One region of the Virgibacillus halodenitrificans genome, then DNA from elsewhere that is predicted to be linked to it. Evidence: riboswitches for the same ligand, from Rfam matches in the RefSeq annotation. Region 1 holds a riboswitch; each other region holds the start of a gene.
The links. Region 1 has a riboswitch for S-adenosylmethionine ahead of metK (methionine adenosyltransferase). Riboswitches for the same ligand answer to the same signal wherever they lie in the genome.
Positions count from the first base shown of each region.

Region 2: another riboswitch for S-adenosylmethionine. It lies ahead of BME96_RS14850 (LLM class flavin-dependent oxidoreductase); the one in region 1 lies ahead of metK (methionine adenosyltransferase).
Region 3: another riboswitch for S-adenosylmethionine. It lies ahead of BME96_RS17365 (O-acetylhomoserine aminocarboxypropyltransferase/cysteine synthase family protein); the one in region 1 lies ahead of metK (methionine adenosyltransferase).
Region 4: another riboswitch for S-adenosylmethionine. It lies ahead of BME96_RS06400 (sodium:solute symporter family protein); the one in region 1 lies ahead of metK (methionine adenosyltransferase).

Region 1 covers NZ_CP017962.1:2,348,033-2,353,191, forward strand. Annotated here, with positions in the region: gene BME96_RS12205 (tRNA 5-(aminomethyl)-2-thiouridylate-methyltransferase MnmM) at 1-463, shown strand, start outside; gene BME96_RS12210 (gamma carbonic anhydrase) at 496-1,014, shown strand; gene metK (methionine adenosyltransferase) at 1,133-2,332, opposite strand; SAM riboswitch class I at 2,464-2,571, opposite strand; gene pckA (phosphoenolpyruvate carboxykinase (ATP)) at 2,778-4,364, shown strand; gene BME96_RS12225 (ABC transporter substrate-binding protein) at 4,999-5,159, shown strand, end outside.
Region 2 covers NZ_CP017962.1:2,907,256-2,912,414, reverse strand. Annotated here, with positions in the region: gene BME96_RS14855 (CoA-acylating methylmalonate-semialdehyde dehydrogenase) at 1-1,210, shown strand, start outside; SAM riboswitch class I at 1,302-1,406, shown strand; gene BME96_RS14850 (LLM class flavin-dependent oxidoreductase) at 1,668-3,041, shown strand; gene BME96_RS14845 (sodium:solute symporter family protein) at 3,658-5,159, shown strand, end outside.
Region 3 covers NZ_CP017962.1:3,513,567-3,518,725, forward strand. Annotated here, with positions in the region: gene rarD (EamA family transporter RarD) at 1-744, shown strand, start outside; SAM riboswitch class I at 800-916, shown strand; gene BME96_RS17365 (O-acetylhomoserine aminocarboxypropyltransferase/cysteine synthase family protein) at 1,015-2,718, shown strand; gene BME96_RS17370 (SGNH/GDSL hydrolase family protein) at 2,949-3,839, shown strand; gene BME96_RS17375 (YpmS family protein) at 3,845-4,474, shown strand; gene thpD (ectoine hydroxylase) at 4,755-5,159, opposite strand, start outside.
Region 4 covers NZ_CP017962.1:1,214,801-1,219,959, forward strand. Annotated here, with positions in the region: gene BME96_RS06385 (GNAT family N-acetyltransferase) at 1-261, shown strand, start outside; gene BME96_RS06390 (hypothetical protein) at 348-761, shown strand; gene BME96_RS06395 (hypothetical protein) at 890-1,537, shown strand; SAM riboswitch class I at 1,850-1,956, shown strand; gene BME96_RS06400 (sodium:solute symporter family protein) at 2,101-3,729, shown strand; gene BME96_RS06405 (DUF2975 domain-containing protein) at 4,006-4,485, shown strand; gene BME96_RS06410 (helix-turn-helix domain-containing protein) at 4,496-4,714, shown strand; gene BME96_RS06415 (DUF817 domain-containing protein) at 4,752-5,159, shown strand, end outside.

The DNA of each region.
Region 1 (5,159 bases):
TACCTTATTTTTGAGTAGAATTGTCGGAACGAATGGACATGTTATTGCTTGTGACATTCAACAACAAGCAATAGATGCTACAAGACAAAGATTAGTTGAACATAATCGTTTTAACGTTTCATTCATTCAAGATAGCCATGCACGACTAAAAAAATATATAAATAAGGATACCCAAATAGGCGGAGCTATATTTAATCTTGGATATTTACCTAAAAGTGATAAGTTGATTATTACAAATGGAGAATCTACTATTTCTGCAATAGAAAGTATTCTGGATTTCTTAAAGCAGGGCCGACTTATCGTTTTAGTCGTATATCATGGTCATCCAGGAGGAGAAGAAGAAAAGAACATTGTCCTGAAACACGTAATGAATTTGGATCAAAACGATTACAATGTAGTTCAATATGGCTTTATCAATCAAAAAAACAATCCACCATTTATTATCGCTATTGAGAAAAAATAATAAGAAATATCGTATTTTAAAGGAGGATTACTATGGAATACCACGCCTATAAAGGAAAAGTACCCACTGTACATGAAACAGCTTTTATTGCTAAGGATGCCACTATCATTGGTGATGTATCCATAGACGAACAAACAAGTGTCTGGTTCAAAACTGTTATAAGAGGAGATGTAGCTCCAACAAAAATAGGTAAAAGAGTTAGTATCCAGGACTTAACTATGCTTCATCAAAGTCCGAATCTGCCTCTTATTATAGAAGATGATGTTACCATCGGCCATCAGGTAACCTTACATTCCGCAGTAATTAAGAAAAACGCTCTTATCGGTATGGGCTCTATTATATTGGACGGTGCAGAAGTTGGAGAGAATGCATTTATTGGTGCAGGTAGCCTTATTCCTCCGGGCAAAAAAATTCCACCAAATGTATTGGCATTAGGAAGACCTGCTAAAGTAGTGAGGGAATTGAATGAAAAAGATTATGCAGAAATGGATAGAATAAGAAATTCCTACGTAGAAAAAGGAAAATATTATAAAGACAATACAGATCTATAGTACAAAGGCAACTTAGGCTTTACAAAAACGTCCACGGCCAGTCAGTAAAACGATGAACAACATTATTCAGAATTAACAAAGGCTATTGCAGCTAATCCAGCTGCAATTGCCTTTGATTTTAATTCAATGTTAAAGCTTTAAGCTCTTCTACTTTATCTGTTTTTTCCCAAGGAAATAATAGGTCAGTTCTTCCAAAATGTCCGTAAGCAGCAGTACTTTTGAAAATCGGTTTCTGTAGATCCAGCATACGGATAATTCCAGCCGGTCGAAGATCAAATAACTTGCGAACGGCTTCAACTAATACTTCTTCACTGACTTTTCCTGTTCCAAAAGTATTAATGGCAATAGAAACCGGTTCAGCTACACCGATTGCGTATGCTAGTTGAACCTCACAAGATTTAGCCAATTCGGCTGCCACAATATTTTTCGCAACATAACGAGCAGCATATGCAGCAGAACGGTCTACTTTCGTTGAATCTTTCCCACTAAACGCTCCTCCGCCATGACGAGCGTATCCTCCATACGTGTCTACAATTATTTTACGACCAGTTAACCCAGCATCACCTTGTGGACCTCCAATAACAAAGCGACCAGTTGGATTTATAAAGTACTTTGTATTTTCATCTAACAAATCATTTGGTACTACAGGCCGAATTACTTCTTCAATAATGTCGTTTTCAATTTGCTCTAAAGTAATATCTTGATGGTGCTGCGTAGAGATTACAATAGTATCTATGCGTATAGGTTGGTCATTTTCATCATATTCTACGGTTACCTGTGTTTTTCCATCAGGTCGTAAATATTCAAGTATCTTATCTTTTCTTACATCAGCCAACCGCTTCGCTAATTTATGTGCAAGAGAAATAGGCAGTGGCATAAGCTCGTCTGTCTCATCACAGGCAAAACCAAACATCAAGCCTTGGTCTCCAGCCCCAATCGCAGCAATCTCATCATCACTCATTTTCCCCTGCCGAGCCTCGAGGGCCTTATCTACTCCACCAGCTATATCTGGGGATTGTTCATCAATTGCTGTTAGTACAGCACAGGTTTCTGCATCGAAACCAAATTTAGCTCGTGTGTAACCAATGTCCTTTATAGTTTGTCTTACAATTGCAGGAATATCAACATAAGTAGTTGTTGATATTTCTCCGGAAACTAATACAAGCCCAGTTGTTACTGTTGTCTCACATGCAACACGGGCATAAGGATCTGTTTTTAAAATTTCATCAAGAATTGCATCAGATATTTGGTCAGATATTTTATCAGGATGCCCTTCTGTTACTGATTCAGATGTAAACAAACGACGATTTGCAGCCATATGGCGAAATCCTCCTTTTATAATTATTTTACGGACCTCTATTTATCAAGTATCATTATTTTTAAAGGATGATTTTGTTAAACAAAAAAAGCCCTTCCTACAATGGCGAGGAAAGGAATAGTGGCCTTTCGCTCTTATTGTTCAAGGAAATATCCTTGCACCAGATTAGCACCTTTTCACCAAGAGTGATGGTTGCTGGGTTTCATAGGGTCTGTCCCTCCGCCAACTCTGAATAAGAGAGTATCCGTTCGAATTTTAGCTTATCTAAACAGGACCCTGCTGTCAACTAAATAATTCTTCGCGCTTAATTGTCATACGAGTCACAATTATTAATATCGATAATAGTATGGACTATTATGTTAAATGTGTTATACTAATAATCAGATTATGAAATTCACTATAAAGTAGTGATATAAAAACTTTCCCATAAAGGCAGGTATCTTATATGAAAACAGTTGAGAGATCATCATTAAAAGAGCTTTACACACATGGAAACCTAAATGAAAATTTATCCGTTCCGGTATTAGTTGAGAAAATTCTCTCTCGGAATGAAGGTGTGCTTACTTCAACTGGCTCCGTTTGTGCGACAACAGGAAAGTATACTGGCCGTTCACCTAAAGATAAGTTTATAGTCAAAGATGAAGTTTGCGAAAAATATATTGATTGGGGAGCTGTCAATCAATCCATTGATGAAGAATCCTTTGAGAAACTTTATAAGAAGGTTATATCTTATTTAACCGAAAAAGAAGAGTTATTTCAATTTAAAGGCTTCGCGGGTGCCGATAAAAAATACCGATTACCAATTCAAGTAATAAATGAGTATGCATGGCATAATTTATTTGCCCGTCAGCTATTTATAACACCAACTAATGAAGAACTTAAAACACATCAGGCAGAGTTTACGGTGGTGTCTGCCCCTACTTTTAAAGCAGATCCGAAGGTGGATAATACTAACTCGGAAGCATTTGTAATTGTATCGTTTAAAAAACGTATCATTCTTATTGGTGGAACAGAGTATGCAGGTGAAATTAAAAAGTCCATCTTCTCTGTAATGAATTATTTATTACCTCAACGAGATGTTTTATCCATGCATTGCTCTGCTAATGTAGGTCAAGAAGGGGACGTGGCATTGTTCTTCGGTCTTTCAGGCACCGGGAAAACAACCTTGTCTGCAGACCCCTATAGGAAATTAATTGGGGATGATGAACACGCCTGGAGTCCAAATGGAGTATTTAATATTGAAGGCGGTTGCTATGCAAAGTGTATTAACTTATCAGCTGAAAAAGAGCCTCAAATATTTAATGCCATCCGGTTTGGATCTGTATTGGAAAATGTAGTCCTTCATGAGGATTCAAGAATTGCTGATTATGATGATACTTCTTTAACTGAAAACACACGAGCTGCATACCCATTGGAAAATATCGATAACATTGTAACACCAAGTGTTGCAGGACATCCAAATACAATTATATTTTTAACAGCGGATGCTTCAGGTACTTTACCGCCAATTAGTAAATTAACTAAAGAACAGGCAATGTACCATTTCTTAAGCGGATATACCAGTAAGCTTGCTGGCACGGAAAGAGGAGTTACGGAACCGCAAGCAACATTCTCAGCTTGCTTTGGCTCTCCATTTCTCCCACTTGCCCCTGCGACATATGCAGAAATGCTTGGTGAGAAAATTGATTTGTATAACGCCAATGTATTTCTTGTGAACACTGGGTGGACTGGTGGTTCTTACGGTGTCGGTAATCGTATGAAACTATCCTACACGCGAGCAATGATTCATTCTGCTCTGGAAGGTGAACTGAATACTGCTGAAACAACGAAGGATGAAATTTTCGGTTTAGAAATTCCTATACACGTGCCTGGTGTGCCAGACGATGTCTTAGTACCAATTAATACATGGGAAGACCAAAAAGCATATGAAGCAACTGCAAAATCACTTGCAGTAAAGTTTCATGAGAACTTCAAAAAGTTTACCAAAGCTAGTGATGATATCAAGCAAGCAGGTCCTATATACAAAGGTTAACGATAAAATTTATTATCTCATCTTATAAGGACTTAACAATATGAGTAAAAATTCGTTAGTATGCTACTAACAGCCGATCTCGAAAAGGAGGTCGGTTTTTTATTTATGCTTTTTTAGATATGGCATCGAAGAAGTTCACAATATAGATAAAATGCGACGTAACTTGTGTGTTTGTAAACGCTCGTTTCGGAACAGTTCCAATATAGCTAGTGCCTAAATTTTCGCTCTACCGCTGATTAATTTGCTCTCCGGCGGATTATCTTGATCTCCTGCCGATTAATTTGTTTTCCGGCGGATTATCTCGCTCTGCTGCCGATTAATTTGTTCTCCGGCGGATAGTCTTGCTCTGCTGCCGATTAATTTATTCTCCGGCGGATAGTCTTGCTCTGCTGCTGATTAATTTGCTCTCCGGCGGATTATCTTGATCTCCTACCGATTAATTTGTTCTCCGGCATTACCTCGGCTATGCTATTAATTGTTCTTACACTACTGCGCATTTTCCTCCAACTACGTAATAAGAACTACCATAGAAGTTTACCCTTTCTGTTTAAGGTTTTATTTAATTGGGCGTTCACACATTATTTATAAAAAGCATAATCTATTGTGACATACCAATTGGAAAGGAACTGAAAATATGAAAAATATAAAACTTCTTTTAATATGTTCAGCTGTATCTGTACTTATACTATCTGCCTGCAGTTCTCAAAAGACTACATCTATAAAAATAGCTGAAGTTACACGCTCACTCTTCTACGCTCCTCAGTATGTAGCCATAGAAAAGGGATTTTTTAAAGA
Region 2 (5,159 bases), 560 kb from region 1:
CTGGAACGAATTAGCCGAGCTAATCACCATTGAAAATGGAAAAAGTGTGAAGGAAGCTTATGGAGAAGTGCAACGAGGTATAGAATGTGTAGAATACGCAGCAGGTGCACCATCATTAATGATGGGATCGCAGCTTCCAACCATAGCAACAGATCTGGAATCTGGTGTCTATCGTTACCCGATTGGGGTTATCGGAGGCATTACTCCATTTAATTTTCCAATGATGGTACCTGCGTGGATGTTCCCAATGGCCATTGTGACAGGGAATACGTTTGTAATGAAACCATCTGAACGAACGCCTTTATTAGCAAATCGCTTAGCTGAATTACTTGAAGAAGCTGGCCTTCCAGAAGGTGTGTTTAATATTGTTCATGGCGGTCATGATGTAGTTAACGGTTTATTGGATCATAAGGATGTTGCAGCAATTTCTTTTGTAGGGTCTCAACCAGTAGCGGAATATGTATACAAAAAAGGTACCAGCAACTTGAAACGGGTTCAAGCGCTTGCCGGAGCAAAAAATCACTCTATCGTACTAAAGGATGCAGACTTGGAAAATGCAACAACACAAATTATTTCTGCTGCATTCGGTTCTGCAGGAGAAAGGTGCATGGCATGTTCGGTAGTAGCAGTGGAAGAGGAAATTGCAGATCAATTTATTGAAATGCTTGTGAATAAAGCGAACGAGCTTAAAATTGGAAATGGATTAAATGAAGATGTTTTCCTTGGCCCGGTGATTAGAGAGCAACATAAGCAGAGAACTCTGCAATATATCGAAACTGGTGAGAAGGAGGGCGCTAAACTCATTCGGGATGGCCGGGAGGATGCTGATACGAAGCGTGAAGGCTATTTTGTAGGACCAACTATCTTTGATCATGTAACAAGTGAGATGAAGATATGGCAGGATGAAATTTTTGCACCAGTATTGGCGATTAGTAGAGTGGAAAATTTAGAGAGTGCTATTAATCTAACTAATAAATCAAGATTTGCAAATGGCGCTTGCCTCTTTACTAGAGATGGCGGGTATGTACGTACGTTTCGTGAGAAGATTGATGCAGGAATGTTAGGCGTAAATATTGGTGTGCCTGCTCCAATGGCTTTCTTCCCGTTTTCAGGCTGGAAAGATTCTTTTTATGGTGATCTACATGCAAATGGAAAGGATGGCCTTGAATTCTATACAAGAAAAAAGGTATTAACTACAAGATGGGTATAAAGTAATATTTTTGAATAATTTTAAAATTCTTTCTTGACAGTAATCTGCTGTTTAGTTAAGATGAATACAATTTAAAAATTGAATAAGTCATTTCTTATCTAGAGTCGGGGGAGGAACCTGGTCCTGTGATCCCGCAGCAACCGTTACATGTAACAAGGTGCTAAATCCAGCAAGCGTGCAGCTTGAAAGATGAGATGGGTGGATATATTAAAAAACCTCTTTCTCATCGGGAAGAGGTTTTTTATTTAAGCACTCTAAGCTTTTAAAACAACAAGATAGCACTAGTTGAACATAGAACTAGAAATTTATGGAACCAAATCACTAGGTGAATATTTTATCAACAGTAATCGAGTGATGATAAGTTGGATTGGAATGCTTATTTAATAAACCAAGTAAATCGATTGGTAAAGTTATTTATTGTTTCAGGCAACTAATTTTAAAAAAGGAGTTTTGTTACATGAAAAAGCAAATTCATTTAAATGGATTCATTCAAAATTCACCATCTCCACATTCGACAGGACTTTGGAAGTATAAGGAGGACCAAGGGACAGAGCATAATCAATTAACCTATTGGATTAATGCTGCAAAAACATTAGAACGCGGAAAGTTCGACGCATTGTTTATTGCAGATGTACTTGGAACGTATAGTGTTTATGGAAACAGCCATGATGCAGCGGTAAAACATGCGGTACAGTTACCTGCACATGATCCAGTTATCCCTATTGCAGCAATGGCTGCTGCAACAAAATATTTAGGTTTTGCACCAACTATTTCCACAACCTATGCCCAGCCATATTCTCTGGCAAGGCAGTTATCAACACTTGATCATTTAACTGGTGGAAGACTTGCCTGGAATGTAGTTACTTCGTATTTGGAAAGTGAGGCAGTTAACTTAGGGCTTTCCGGTCGACTACCCAAAGAACTCCGTTATGATCGAGCAGATGAGTTTTTGGAAGTTGTCTATAAGTTATGGGAGTATAGCTGGGAAGTAGATGCGGTGGTACATGATAAGAAGAACGATACATTTGCAGATCCAGCCAAAGTACACACCATTAATCATGAAGGTGAATTTTTTAAAGTACCTGGTCCTCATTTGGTAGAGCCATCCCTTCAACAGACCCCTGTATTGTTTCAGGCAGGAGCTTCACCGAAAGGAAGGGACTTTGCCGCCAAACATGCGGAAGCTGTTTTTACTAAGAACCATTCATTGGAGGCACTGAAAAACTATACCGCTGATATTCGCAGACGTACAAAGCAACAGGGACGGGATCCACGTAACGTACTAATATTTCCAATGATCCTTCCAATTATTGGTTCTACTGAAGAAGAGGCGCATGCAAAGCTTCATGAATTAACCAACCATGTCAGCTATGAAGGAACAGCCTCGCTCTTATCTGGTCATACAGGAATTGATTTCTCAGCTTATGACCCCGACCAATACCTGCAGGATATGGACACGGATGCAGTTCAAGGCAATCTCGATATGTATACAAAGGATCCGAATAAGAAATGGACGTTACGTGAAGCAATTAAAAATCATGGACTTGGAAATGGCACCGTTAAATTTATTGGAACTCCTGAGCAGATTGCTGATCAAATTGAACAATGGGCATTTGAAGGAGATGCAGATGGTTTTAATATTGCTCAAGCCTATTCTCCAGGTACGTTTACAGAATTTGTAGATCACGTTGTCCCAGAATTACAAAAGCGCGGTATATACAGAAAGGAATACGAGGGTGAAACGCTCCGAGAAAATATGTTTGGAAAAGGAAGACGTCATCTTCCAGAAGATCACCCGGCAAGAAGGCTCGGTATTATTCAACCAACTTAATAGTTAACTGCTTTTCTATAAAAATAAGGTTCTATTGTAAATGCTGGGTACAGGCGTTATCTCGTAGATTCATAAAATTGCGGACTAGTGAGCGAACAAGTTTCATGAAAACAATAAATCAGCAGCAGAGCAGAATAATCCGCCAGAGAACGAATTAATCAGCAGCAGAGCGGAGTAATCTGCCAGAGAACGAATAAATCGGCAGCAGAGCAGAGTAATCTGCCAGAGAACGAATTAATCGGCAGCAGAGCGGAATAATCTTCCGGAGAACGAATTAATCGGCAGCAGAGCGGAGTAATCCTCCGGAGAGCGAATTAATCGGCAGCAGAGCAGAGTAATCCACCGGAGAACGAATTAATCAGCAGCAGAGCAGAATAATCCACCGGAGAACGAATTAATCGGCAGCAGAGCAGAATAATCCACCGGGGAACGAATTAATCGGCAGCAGAGCAGAATAATCCACCGGGGAACGAATTAATCGGCAGTACATATTCAGGAGCTAGCTGAGGATTGCTCGCCAAGCATTTTTCCGATACGGCGATTTGTAGCCCTACCAAGCTACTATTTTGCGAATCATTGGATAACCTTAGAACCAAAAATAAGAAGGAGGTTAATGATGGGTACTGTTACACTCTATACATGGATAGGTTTTGGTGCATTTCTTGCCATCATGTTTGTCCTCAGTTTAATAAGTGCAAGAAAAACAAAAAATGTAAGTGATTTTGCTATAGGTGGAGGTAGTCTTGGCCCATATGTGCTTGGACTTTCATTTTCAGCCACGTATTTGAGTGCTGCCACATTTCTTGGCTATCCCGGTTGGTCACATGCCTGGGGTTATTCCAATCTTTGGCTCTTTTTAGCAATAATTGGAGGTGGACCAATTGGTGTGCTAATGGTAGCAAAGCGTGTTAGAAAGTTAAATACAGGACAAAAATCACTTTCTCTACCAGATTGGCTTGGCGACTTTTATAAAAGTGATATTTTACGAGTAGGAAGTGGGGTTATTTTACTCTTCAATATCTTTTATATTGCTGCTCAATTTGTTGCAGGGGCACGTATTTTTGAATATCTTCTTGGGATGTCTTATACTGGGGGCCTTTTGCTGATCACCACCATTGTCGTACTTTATGTCTTTGCAGGCGGAGCGTTTGCAGATATTTACACAGATGCTGTTCAGTCGATAATGATGGGGATTGCCGGTACTTTTATCTTTATTTCCGGTATTGTTCTCTTTTGGAAAGGAAGCATTACAGCAACCTTTACAGGTATTACGAATCAACTAGCTAGTCAAGATGCTAATTTGGTCGAAGTATTTAACCCGGAATCCGCACATTTTTATTCTGTTGCTGTCGTAGTTGGAGCAATTGTAATTCAATGGGCATTCGCTTCAGCTCCCCATCTTTTCAATAAAGTTCTAGGATTAAAAAATGAAAAAGATATCGGGAAAATGATTTTGACATACGTAATCGCAACAGCGTTTTCACTTGTCGTATTATTTGGCGGGATTTATAGCCGAGTAGCCTTAGGGAATGGAGTGGCAGAGTCTGACCTGGCATTAATGGAATACGCTGTTTGGGCCTTTCCAGCAGTAGTTGTCGCAATAATCGGTGTGGTTATTCTTGCTGCAGCCATGTCTACAACAGATGGATTATTTGTCTCCATTTCAACTGTATTTGCCAACGATATTTTCCTGAAAGTTCTGGTTAAAAAAGGTGTCATTCGTCTCACTCCTTCGAAAGCAGAAAAGATTGCACTGCAAATTAGCCGGCTTTCTGTACCATTTATCGGTCTGGCTGCATTTCTAATTGTACTTCGACCTCCTGTCTATATGGGAGATATCATGTGGATCGGTATTTCCGGTGTTGCTGCAGGCACGATGGGGCCAATTCTTTACGCAGTTTACGGAAAGAAAAAAGCTTCCAAACGTGCGGCTGAGCTTTCAATGGGTACTGGATTGTTGTCGTATTTGCTGCTTTATTTCTGTGGACTTGTACCAAGCACAATGACAGCAGGAGCTATTGCCACCTTGATAGGAATTGCAACCATTGTTCTCCTGTCAGCGATTCTGAGAAAAGACGCCAAATATGCAAAATCAAGTAAACAATTAAAAGCTAATTA
Region 3 (5,159 bases), 1.2 Mb from region 1:
GGAAAGTGGCCTGCATTTATAAAAGAATGTAAATCATTTACCAAAAGCAAGAAGAAAGTCATATTTATTTCTTTAGCAGCCATTGTTATTAGCTTAAATTGGCTAACATATATATGGGCGGTTAACAGCAACCATGTCATCCAGGCAAGCTTAGGATATTATATTAATCCTCTTGTCAGCATTCTTTTGGGAATAATTTTTTTAAAGGAAAATATGACACGGAGACAAATCTTTTCTTTTATTCTTGCATCTTTGGGAGTGATCTATCTTACTATCAGCTACGGGGTATTTCCATGGGTCTCACTCGCATTAGCATTTAGTTTTGGTGTGTATGGTTTATTAAAAAAAGTGGTTGATGTGGGGGCAATGACCGGCCTGACAATTGAAACATTTGTTGTTACTCCTTTTGCCTTACTCTATTTATTTTTATTGCCTGAAACTACTTTTAAATGGGTGGAGGTAGGAACAGCAACAAACCTGCTTCTAATGGGCGCTGGTATAATGACTGCAATTCCTTTGCTCCTATTTGCTGCTGGTGCCAAGCATATTCCATTGGGGATGATCGGCTTTTTACAATACTTTGCCCCTACTATTATGCTATTACTTGGTGTATTTCTTTATGAAGAGACGTTCACGTCAGCTCACCTTATTGCTTTCTCATTAATATGGATAGCACTTATCAATTATATGGGAGCAGCATATCGGCCTAATAAAACCAGAAAAAATAGAAAATTATTAAATTAATGGTTGACAGAAGAAAAGAAAGGACCTATACTATTCATAATTTAGAAAATTTAATCTCTTATCCAGAGTGGCGGAGGGAATAGGCCCTGTGAAGCCCGGCAACCTGAAAGCAATAATTCTTGCTTTGAAGGTGCTACATCCTACAGATCAAAACAGATCTGGAAGATAAGAGGAGGACCGGTTAAATTAAACGCCCTCTTCTTAGGAAGAGGGCGTTTTGATTATCTCCTCTTCCTCCAGATAACAAATTAAACCTAGGAGGAATTTATTATGGCTCAATTTCATTTTCAAAATCCGGAAACAGTATTACTACACGGAGGGCAATCAGCTGACCCGACCACAGGTTCACGCGCTGTGCCTATCTATCAAACTACTTCCTATGTATTTCGTGACACAGAGCATGCACAGAATTTATTTGGTTTAGCTGAACCAGGCAATATATATTCTCGTATTGGGAATCCAACTGTCGATACATTTGAACAGCGGGTTGCAGAACTAGAAGATGGTGTCGCAGCGGTGGCCACTTCTTCCGGTATGGCAGCCATAACTTTCGCTATATTAAATATTGCCAGTGCTGGTGATGAAATTATTGCTGATAGTAATTTATATGGAGGAACATATAATTTATTTGCTAACACACTGCCACGCTATGGTATTCAAGTGAATTTTGTTGACGGTACAGACCATAAAGCAATTGAAGCAGCGATAACAGATAAGACAAAAGCAATTTATGGAGAAATCATCACAAACCCTAGTTTAAATGTATTTGATGTAGAAAATATAGCAAATATTGCCCATAAGCATGAGATTCCTCTAATTATTGATAATACATTCGCTCCATATATTACGAAGCCACTTAGCTGGGGAGCAGATATTGTGGTTCACTCTGCTACAAAATGGATCGGTGGACATGGAACAGCTATTGGGGGAGTTGTTGTAGATGGCGGCAAGTTCAATTGGGATAATGGAAAATTCCCTGGTTTCACAGAACCAGACGAAAGTTATAATGGCTTACGATTTATAGATGTAGGGGCTCCTGCTTTTGCGATTAAGCTACGCGTACAGCTATTACGCGATATCGGAGCTTGTCTCAGCCCACAAAATGCATTTCTTTTACTGCAAGGATTGGAAACATTGCACTTACGTATTGAAAGACATACTCAGAATGCAATAGAAGTAGCTAATTACTTGGAAAATCACCAAGCTGTAGAGTGGGTAAACTATCCTGGCTTAGCCGACCACCCTTCTCACCAACTTGCCAAAAAATATTTTAGGAATGGGTATGGTTCTGTTATTACCTTTGGCATTAAAGGAGGACGTGAGGCTGGCAGGAAACTAATTGATTCGATTGAATTATGGTCCCATGTAGCAAACGTAGGTGATGCTAAATCATTAATTATTCATCCTGCTTCAACCACACATCAACAATTGGGAGAAGAAGATTTAGTAAAGAGTGGTGTCTCTGAAGAATTAATCCGCCTATCAATAGGGCTTGAATCATCGAATGATATTCTTTTTACACTTGATCAAGCCATTGCAAAAGCTACAGATGAACCTGTAACAATTACATTTAAAGAAGATGATGCTGTGAAGTGGCTTGTTTCCTCTCCTTTTGACCGAAGTAATGGAGGAATACGTAAAAAAGTTATTACAGTGGCAGGTGCAGAAAAACAAGAAACGAAGGAAAAAGTGGCTAAACTGCAATCACTTGGATTTGAAGTCAGCTCGTTATCCACGAATGAGGAAAAAATAGACGCAGTTTGGATTCCAGGCAAAGAGAACACTAAAACTAGTATAGAAGAGTTAATAAATAAACAAGTAGCTATTCTTTTTGTGGAGCAACCTTCTCTACATGAAAACCTAGTTAAGAATGCTGCAGCTGCCGGGATTACCGTAATTACGGAAACCGACCCTTATAATGAAGCTATCCGTACTAGGAGTGGAGGGTCATTGAATATTCCGGTAGAAGTTTAAGCTGACACGCTCTGCTAATAAACTTATAGATTAGATGTTTATAAATCAGCAAATGGGGAAAAATTGTATTAACCCTTCCCTGTTAAAGATCGCCTTTTATATGAAGGCGATTTTTTCTTTTATAATGTATAATAATATACATACATATACAGTTATAAAGTAACGAATGGATATAATACAAGCTATTTCAGTCATATAAATATAGTACAACAACATTAGGTGTGGTAGGAATGAATAAGAAAATTATTGCTTTAATAACAGGCGTGGTCATGCTAATAGGAATTGCAGTTATTATAATAAACATGAATCAACCTGAGCCCGATTTTAAAAATGTACGGATTACAGATGAAGATGAGGAAACAATTACTCAGCAACCTGCAAATGACGAAGAAGAAAATATGCAGGAGGAAGACTCCGAAAATTCAGCTCCATTAAAAGAAATAGTAGTAAAGGCTGTTAAACAAACTGTTGACTTCTTCTCTACGAAAGAAACCCAAATCTTAGCAATTGGAGATTCTTTAACACAGGGTGTCGGAGATAGCACAGAGCAAGGTGGTTATGTTGGTATATTAGACCGTTCCATCAACCAGCAAGAAGAATTAGTTGATTTCGCTAATCTCGGTATTCGAGGCAACCGATCTGATCAGCTGTTGAAGCGCCTGGAGAAACCCGAAGTGGTAGACGCAATTAATGAAGCAGACATCATTTTAATTACTATTGGTGCAAATGATATTATGAAAGTTGTAAAAGAAAACTTTACTCATCTAAAAATGGAGGACTTCACTGAGGAAAAGCAAAACTATGAACAGCGTTTAGAAAAAATCTTTAATAAGATGCAATCAATAAACCCTGATTCACATATATACTTATTAGGTTTTTATAACCCTTTCAAACAATATTTTGAAGATATTAAAGAACTTAGTTTAATCATTGAAGAGTGGAACGAATCTGGACGAAAAATCGCTGGAGATCATGAGAATATTACTTATATACCTACAGCTGATTTATTTGATGAGGATGATACTAATTTATTCTCAGAGGATAATTTCCATCCGAATGAACTTGGCTATAAACGAATTGCCCGACGAGTATTAAATTATTTAACCCATGAAGAAGGATGACTGCTATGACCACGAGAACAAATCAATCAAAAAGAAAAAGCAAGTGGAAAAAACTGTTTTTCACTCTGCTAATCGTAAATATACTTTTAGTTCTTGTTTTTGTATCATTAATTTTTTGGCCAGTTTCTAAAAAAGAATATGCCGTTAAAGAAGAAACACCTGCGGAGGACAGCTCCGTATTCGTTGTCCGAACAACCAAGAATAATTTAAATGAACTTGTAAACGCGTATATTGGAGAATTAAATGACAGTAAACATCAATATAAAATTGAATTGGAAGAAGACGTTCATTTAATTGGCGAATTACCGGTATTTTCTTCAACTGTTCCTTTATCCGTGCATTTGGAACCGCTCGTGCAGGAGAACGGAGACATAATTCTTAAATTAAAATCGATTTCTGTTGGCCTGCTTCAGTTACCAAACAAAAAAATAATGGAGTATATGGGTAAATACTTACCAATGCCTGAATGGGTAACCGTCAATCCAAAGGAAGAAGAAATATATGTAGCAGTAACTGATATGAAAATTAAAAGTAACTTCGAGGTCGCAGTAGAACAGATAGATTTGGATGCAAATAACCTTGCATTTAAAATCAAGGTGCCATATAAGACGCTGGGGATCGAGCAAGTGGATTAAGTAGGTCTATATCTGGTGATAGCTCATACTATTTCGAAGATTAATGTATTATAACCAAACTGTACCAGTTGCTGAATGTCTAAGGTGGATAGTTTCACTCTGCTGCTGATTGTTCCCCTCTAGTTCGCAGTTTCCTCCAGCTAAGAATGAATATTATAAGTATTACCCTAAACATTTGAAATAGAATCAAAAAAGCGGTTCCCAGGTTATATCCCGGGGAACCGCCGTTTATATCTGGATTACGTCAACACGGGAAAGTTATCCATCAAAACATGTACCTCTATCCGCTATACATTGCTTGCTTCTCGCGGACAGCAATATATTCCGGTCGTGCATTGCCACCGGAAAATGGCTCCACCAATCTATTTTCTACACTATTATATACCATAAACAGATTATTACGCGGATATGGTGTCATATTACTTGTAGAGCCATGCATCGTATTTGACTCAAACAATGTAATGGAACCCGCTTTTCCTGTAGGTACGGAAATTCCTCCACCTTTTTCTGCAAGCCAACGAAGGCTTTCTTCATCAGGAACACCAACTTTTTGCTTCTTCAATGAATCTTTGTAATTGTCCTCTGGCGTTTCGCCTACACAGCTAACATAGTAGTTCTGGGACCCTGGTATAAGCATTAAAGGCCCGTTAAAAGTATAGTTATCTGATAATGCAATCGATACACT
Region 4 (5,159 bases), 1.1 Mb from region 1:
TTTGTAGGTGATTCGACGGTTGGTGAGCTGCAAAAGCTATATATTAGCCCGGTACACCAAGGAAAAGGGCTTTCCAAGGAATTAATGCGCGTAGCATTGGATTTTGCTAAGAAGCATTATGCATATTGTTATCTCGAAACTTCTCATGTACTTGAAATTGCAAATCGCCTGTATAGTAAATTCGGTTTCCGCGAACTTACCGAACCGATAGAAGGCTCAGAGCATGGCACGATGGACACGTGGTATATAAAAGAATTATAGAAATAGGAGCTAGTAGCAAGTAAAAAAGCGTCTCTGCAAATTTTTGGCAGTGCCCCAGAATACGGAAAAGTAGGAGCGAAATGAACATGAAGGAAGCTATAAGTATACTTTTAATTATTGGGATTGGAATAATCTTATATAAAAAAGGTATATTGCGGTTTATGAGTACAAAGATAATAAATTATACATATAAAAAGTTGCAACATACACTAACAGTCCGTTACAAAAAATTTACCGGCATAGAGTATTATTATTTTAAATTAAAGAAAGGCGTCAGCTATACACTGAAATTAGACGTCACTGTAGAAGAGGGCGCGTTGGAACTTGAATGGAGGAGCTTTAAAGGTGTAGTGGATAAAAAGCGCTTTGAAGCAGATGGAAATGGTGAACTAACGTTTACTGCAAGTACCCGGTTGTATTCAGTAAGACTTGAGGGAAGCGATACCAAGGGCGGCTGTGTGATTGAAGTAGTCCAAGGCATAAGCAACCAAGCTAACTGAAAGTAGAAATAGAACGTAGGTAAATACCAAAACAAAAGCTGAAAAAGCTCGTGTTGAACTCCTAAGCATTAAAGAAGCGTACATTTATTTCTAAAAAATATATAGAGTGGGTGAGAGGAGGGAATTTTGTGATAAGAAGCAAGTTTACAGTTATTGGCGCTATTATTCTGTTTATTATTTGTATGTGGTTATTCTTTCCATTTCCTGATGATCCCTTGCTACATGCTACTACTATTTTTATGTCCATTCCCATTATGGACCATGATGGTTATATAAAAGCTGGTGTCATTGGTTCATTTTTATTTGTTGTCGCAATGGTATTGCTGATGTTCGGTTTAAGAAAATTCCGTCTTCGATCACTGATTATTGTGATATTCTTATACAGTTTTTTGCCACCAATACTTATCAAAGTATATCAAGAGACACTTGCAGAAGGTATCTTTGCTGTTTCAAAGGAAGATGAGGGGGAATGTGATTTTAATTCAATAAATGAATCCCAGTTAGAGGGCGAATGTCATTTTACGCTTCAAAACCGGAGAAATGAACCAGTGACCTTCGAAGTTCAACTGATCGATTCCTTCATTGATGAAACGCGCATGGAGTCGCTAATAAATGAGGCAGGCCCACACATGTTAGCATTGGAAGCAAACGAGAAAAGAGCAATACATCTAAAAGAAATTATTGATATTACTGGAGTGCAAAACCATATCTCGGAAGGTTCATCTTTCGCCCTTCATTTTAGGCTTATTGATGGAAAAGATGAACGGATCTTATGAGTAGAAGTACACTAAGTAAGTTAAATACAGGAATCGCTCTCTTCATGCTGATTTTCACTTTTTATTATTTCTTTATGATGCAATTTCTATCCCAATCAATGTGATTTTTTCATTTTTATCTGTCATGTTTTTTCTGTTTGGGATTCACTATTTATGCTATAAAGAAAAAGTTTTAGGATGTGTACATATCACCGTGGCATTATTTTTGATTTTTGTTGTTATTAATCCTTTTCTCCCAATACTGTAAAAATGTATTGACTTTTGTGTTGGAATAATGTAAATTGATAAATAATTTAATAAATTAAATGCAACTTCTTATCAAGAGAGGTGGAGGGATTGGCCCTGCGAAACCTCGGCAACAGGCTCTGTAGAGTACTGTGCCAAATCCAACAGACAAGTATTTGTCTGAGAGATAAGAAGAGGATGCTATGATCGTACAGCCCTCTTCTTATTTTGGAAGAGGGTTTTTCTATTTTAAATTAAAAAAGTTTGGAGGCTTTTTAAACGTTAAACAAAGTAATTCGATCTGATTTATAAAATTTTTAAAAAGAGGGGTAGTTTATATGTCATCATATGGATATTGGATGATTATCTTTGCAGTTGGATATACCTTTGTACTAATAATTGCAGGTCAGTTAGCAAAAAGGCGAGTAAACCGACAAGATAGCTACTTTGTTGGTGGGAGAACTTTCAATAAGTGGATTGTGGCATTTTGTATTACAGGGTTATTTTCCGGATCTACGTATATTTCTATTTTGGAGTTATCCTATTTAAATGGCGTTTCAGCAATATGGTATGGGGTGGCTGAAATTGTCCAAATCGTTATTATTGCTTTATTAATAATTCGATCCTTCCGTAAAAAAATGCTAATTACGATTTCCGGACTAATCGGTGATAAATATGGCAGGGCAGCGAGAGGAATGGCAGGTGCTATTACTGCTTTTGCCTTTCCGATGTGGTCTGTGGCGACAGCGATTGCTTTCGCGTCAGCTATGCACGTATTCACAGGCATCTCGCTGACATGGTCTGTAGCATTTACTGCCATCCTGTTGTTTGTATATCTACAGGGAGGAGGGATGTGGTCCATTGCTTTTACGCAAACAATGAATGGCGTGTTATTTTTTCTCATGTTTATTGTTGGTATTGTGGCTTTTTTTATCAACCCGGGAATCGAAGGATTAAAAACGCTAATGGTAGAGTCTCCGTCAATGTTTGCGTTTGATAGTGTTGGTTTACAGGTGATTGTCGCTTGGTTTGGTACCTTTCTGGTAAATGTCATTCTGGCTCAGGCAGCCTTTCAAATGGCGCTCTCATGCAAAGAGCCTGAAGAGGGTCAAAAAGGATTAATGATTGCTGGCGTCTTAGCGGTTCCCTTTATTATTTGTGGCATTCTGTTTGGAGTTGCAGCGGCAGTGGTTGTTCCTAATGCACAAACAGGTCTCATTGCGATTCCGCTTTATTTAATGGAAGTACTACCTGCGCCATTAGTCGGCATTTTCTTTCTTGGTGTGTGGGGCTGTGCATTGAGCTGGGGAGCACCGTGTCAATTTTCTGGGGCTACCAGTCTTGGGCGTGACGTGGGAGGCGCTTTACATCCACGGGCCAGTGAGAATCAGCTAGTTTTTTATACGAAAGTTTCCCTCCTTCTATTAACTGTATTAATGATTATCTTTGGTATGCTTCGGACAGAACAATCCGCGTGGTGGAATGTGTTAGCATGGACCATTCGGAATAGTGCTACATTTGCTCCCGTTGTTGCTGCATTATTCTGGCCGGTCGTTACTAAACGGGCGGTATGGGCAGCGTTAATCACAGGCTTTATCAGTGGTTTGGCATGGTATTATTTAGGCGGATGGCAGCCAAATGCATTTTATATGAACATTCATCCAGTTTGGGTTGGAAGCTCGATCAATGTGCTAACAATTAGTATTGTTACAATATTGGACCCAGCGGCAAGGTGGTATTTACAGCTTAGTAAGCAAGCAGGAAGAACATATGCCGCCATACTCAGTGGCTTTATCCTGCTCGCCATAAATATTATCTATGCGGACACATTATATCAAAGTGGGTTGACTGGATTGTTTGTATTTATCACCATCATCGCATTCTTTATTTCAGCTATCAGACTTGTACGCCCAGTGGAAGAAAAAACATCAATCGAGGTGAGTGCAGTAGCAAAAGCTACCCAATAATTAAAATGGAATGAGTGTTATAGAAGAAAGCTCTTTATCTTTTAGGGTAAAGTGCTTTCTTTTTTTATCCCTGTTCTGTGAGCGAAAAGCCTTTAGGGCAGATTAATTATCTTTTCGGCGGATAAACACTGCGAAATCTTCACCTCTATTCCATACCTGAAAACACCTAATCCTACACCTTTTCAATAAATAAAACATAAATATTAATAAAAATTTATTGTAATTCGATAAAAAATAGATTAAAATCAAATTAACAATAATAGGAGAGGTGCTTGTATGAAACGAGAAACACTTTTTTTGAAAACAACTATAATTCTTATGGGGCTCCCTGTGCTTGCATTATGTATTTTCGCTGTACCTGGGATTGCCAATTTTGCTGTGGAGTTATATCCAGATATGGCCTATTTAAAATATCTTATATTTTTAGTCATGTATAGTGCAGCAATACCTTTTTATATTGCCTTATATCAGGCTTGCAAGTTGTTAAGCTATATTGATAAGAGTAAAGCTTTCTCGCAGTTTTCGGTAACTGCATTAAAAAAGATAAAATACTGTGCAATTACAATTAGTAGTATTTATGTAGTAGGCATGCCGCTCTTTTATCTAATTGGGGAAAAAGACGACGCACCAGGTGTCATTTTAATTGGAATGATCCTTATTTTTGCATCATTTGTGATTGCCGTCTTTGCTGCTGTTCTACAAAAATTATTACGAAATGCCATCGAAATAAAAACAGAAAATGATTTAACGGTCTGAGGTGAATGAAATGGCGATTATAATCAATATTGACGTGATGTTAGCAAAACGTAAGATGAGTGTTACCGAGCTTTCGGAACGTGTTGGAATAACTATGGCTAATCTTTCTATTTTGAAAAATGGAAAGGCAAAAGCAATTCGTGTTACTACCTTGGATGCCATATGTAAAGCTTTGGAATGTCAGCCTGGTGATATTTTGGAATACCGTGATGAGAAAGACAATGGATAGCACTGTAAGGATACAAAAAGGGAGGAGGGGGAAGAGGATGAATGGAGTAAAGCAACTTTTTAGGTTTGGTTGGGAGCAAGCCTTGTCCTGTTTGTTTCCTGTCGTTATCTTTGCTTCCCTGGCATTAACTAAATTTATCTCCATGCCGATTCTGCCACGGTATGACTGGTTACTTATTATCTTTCTTCTAATGCAATGGTTAATGGTTCGCTCGGGTCTTGAAACAAAAGACGAGCTCAGGGTAATTACCTTGTTTCATCTGATCGGACTAACGTTGGAAATTTTCAAAGTAAATATGGGGTCCTGGTCTTATCCAGAGGAGGGATTTTCCAAAGTTTTTGGCGTGCCGTTGTATAGTGGGTTCATGTATGCGAGTGTCGCAAGTTATCTTTGCCAAGCTTGGAGGAGACTGGATGTCAACTTAGTGAAATGGCCATCCTTCTCC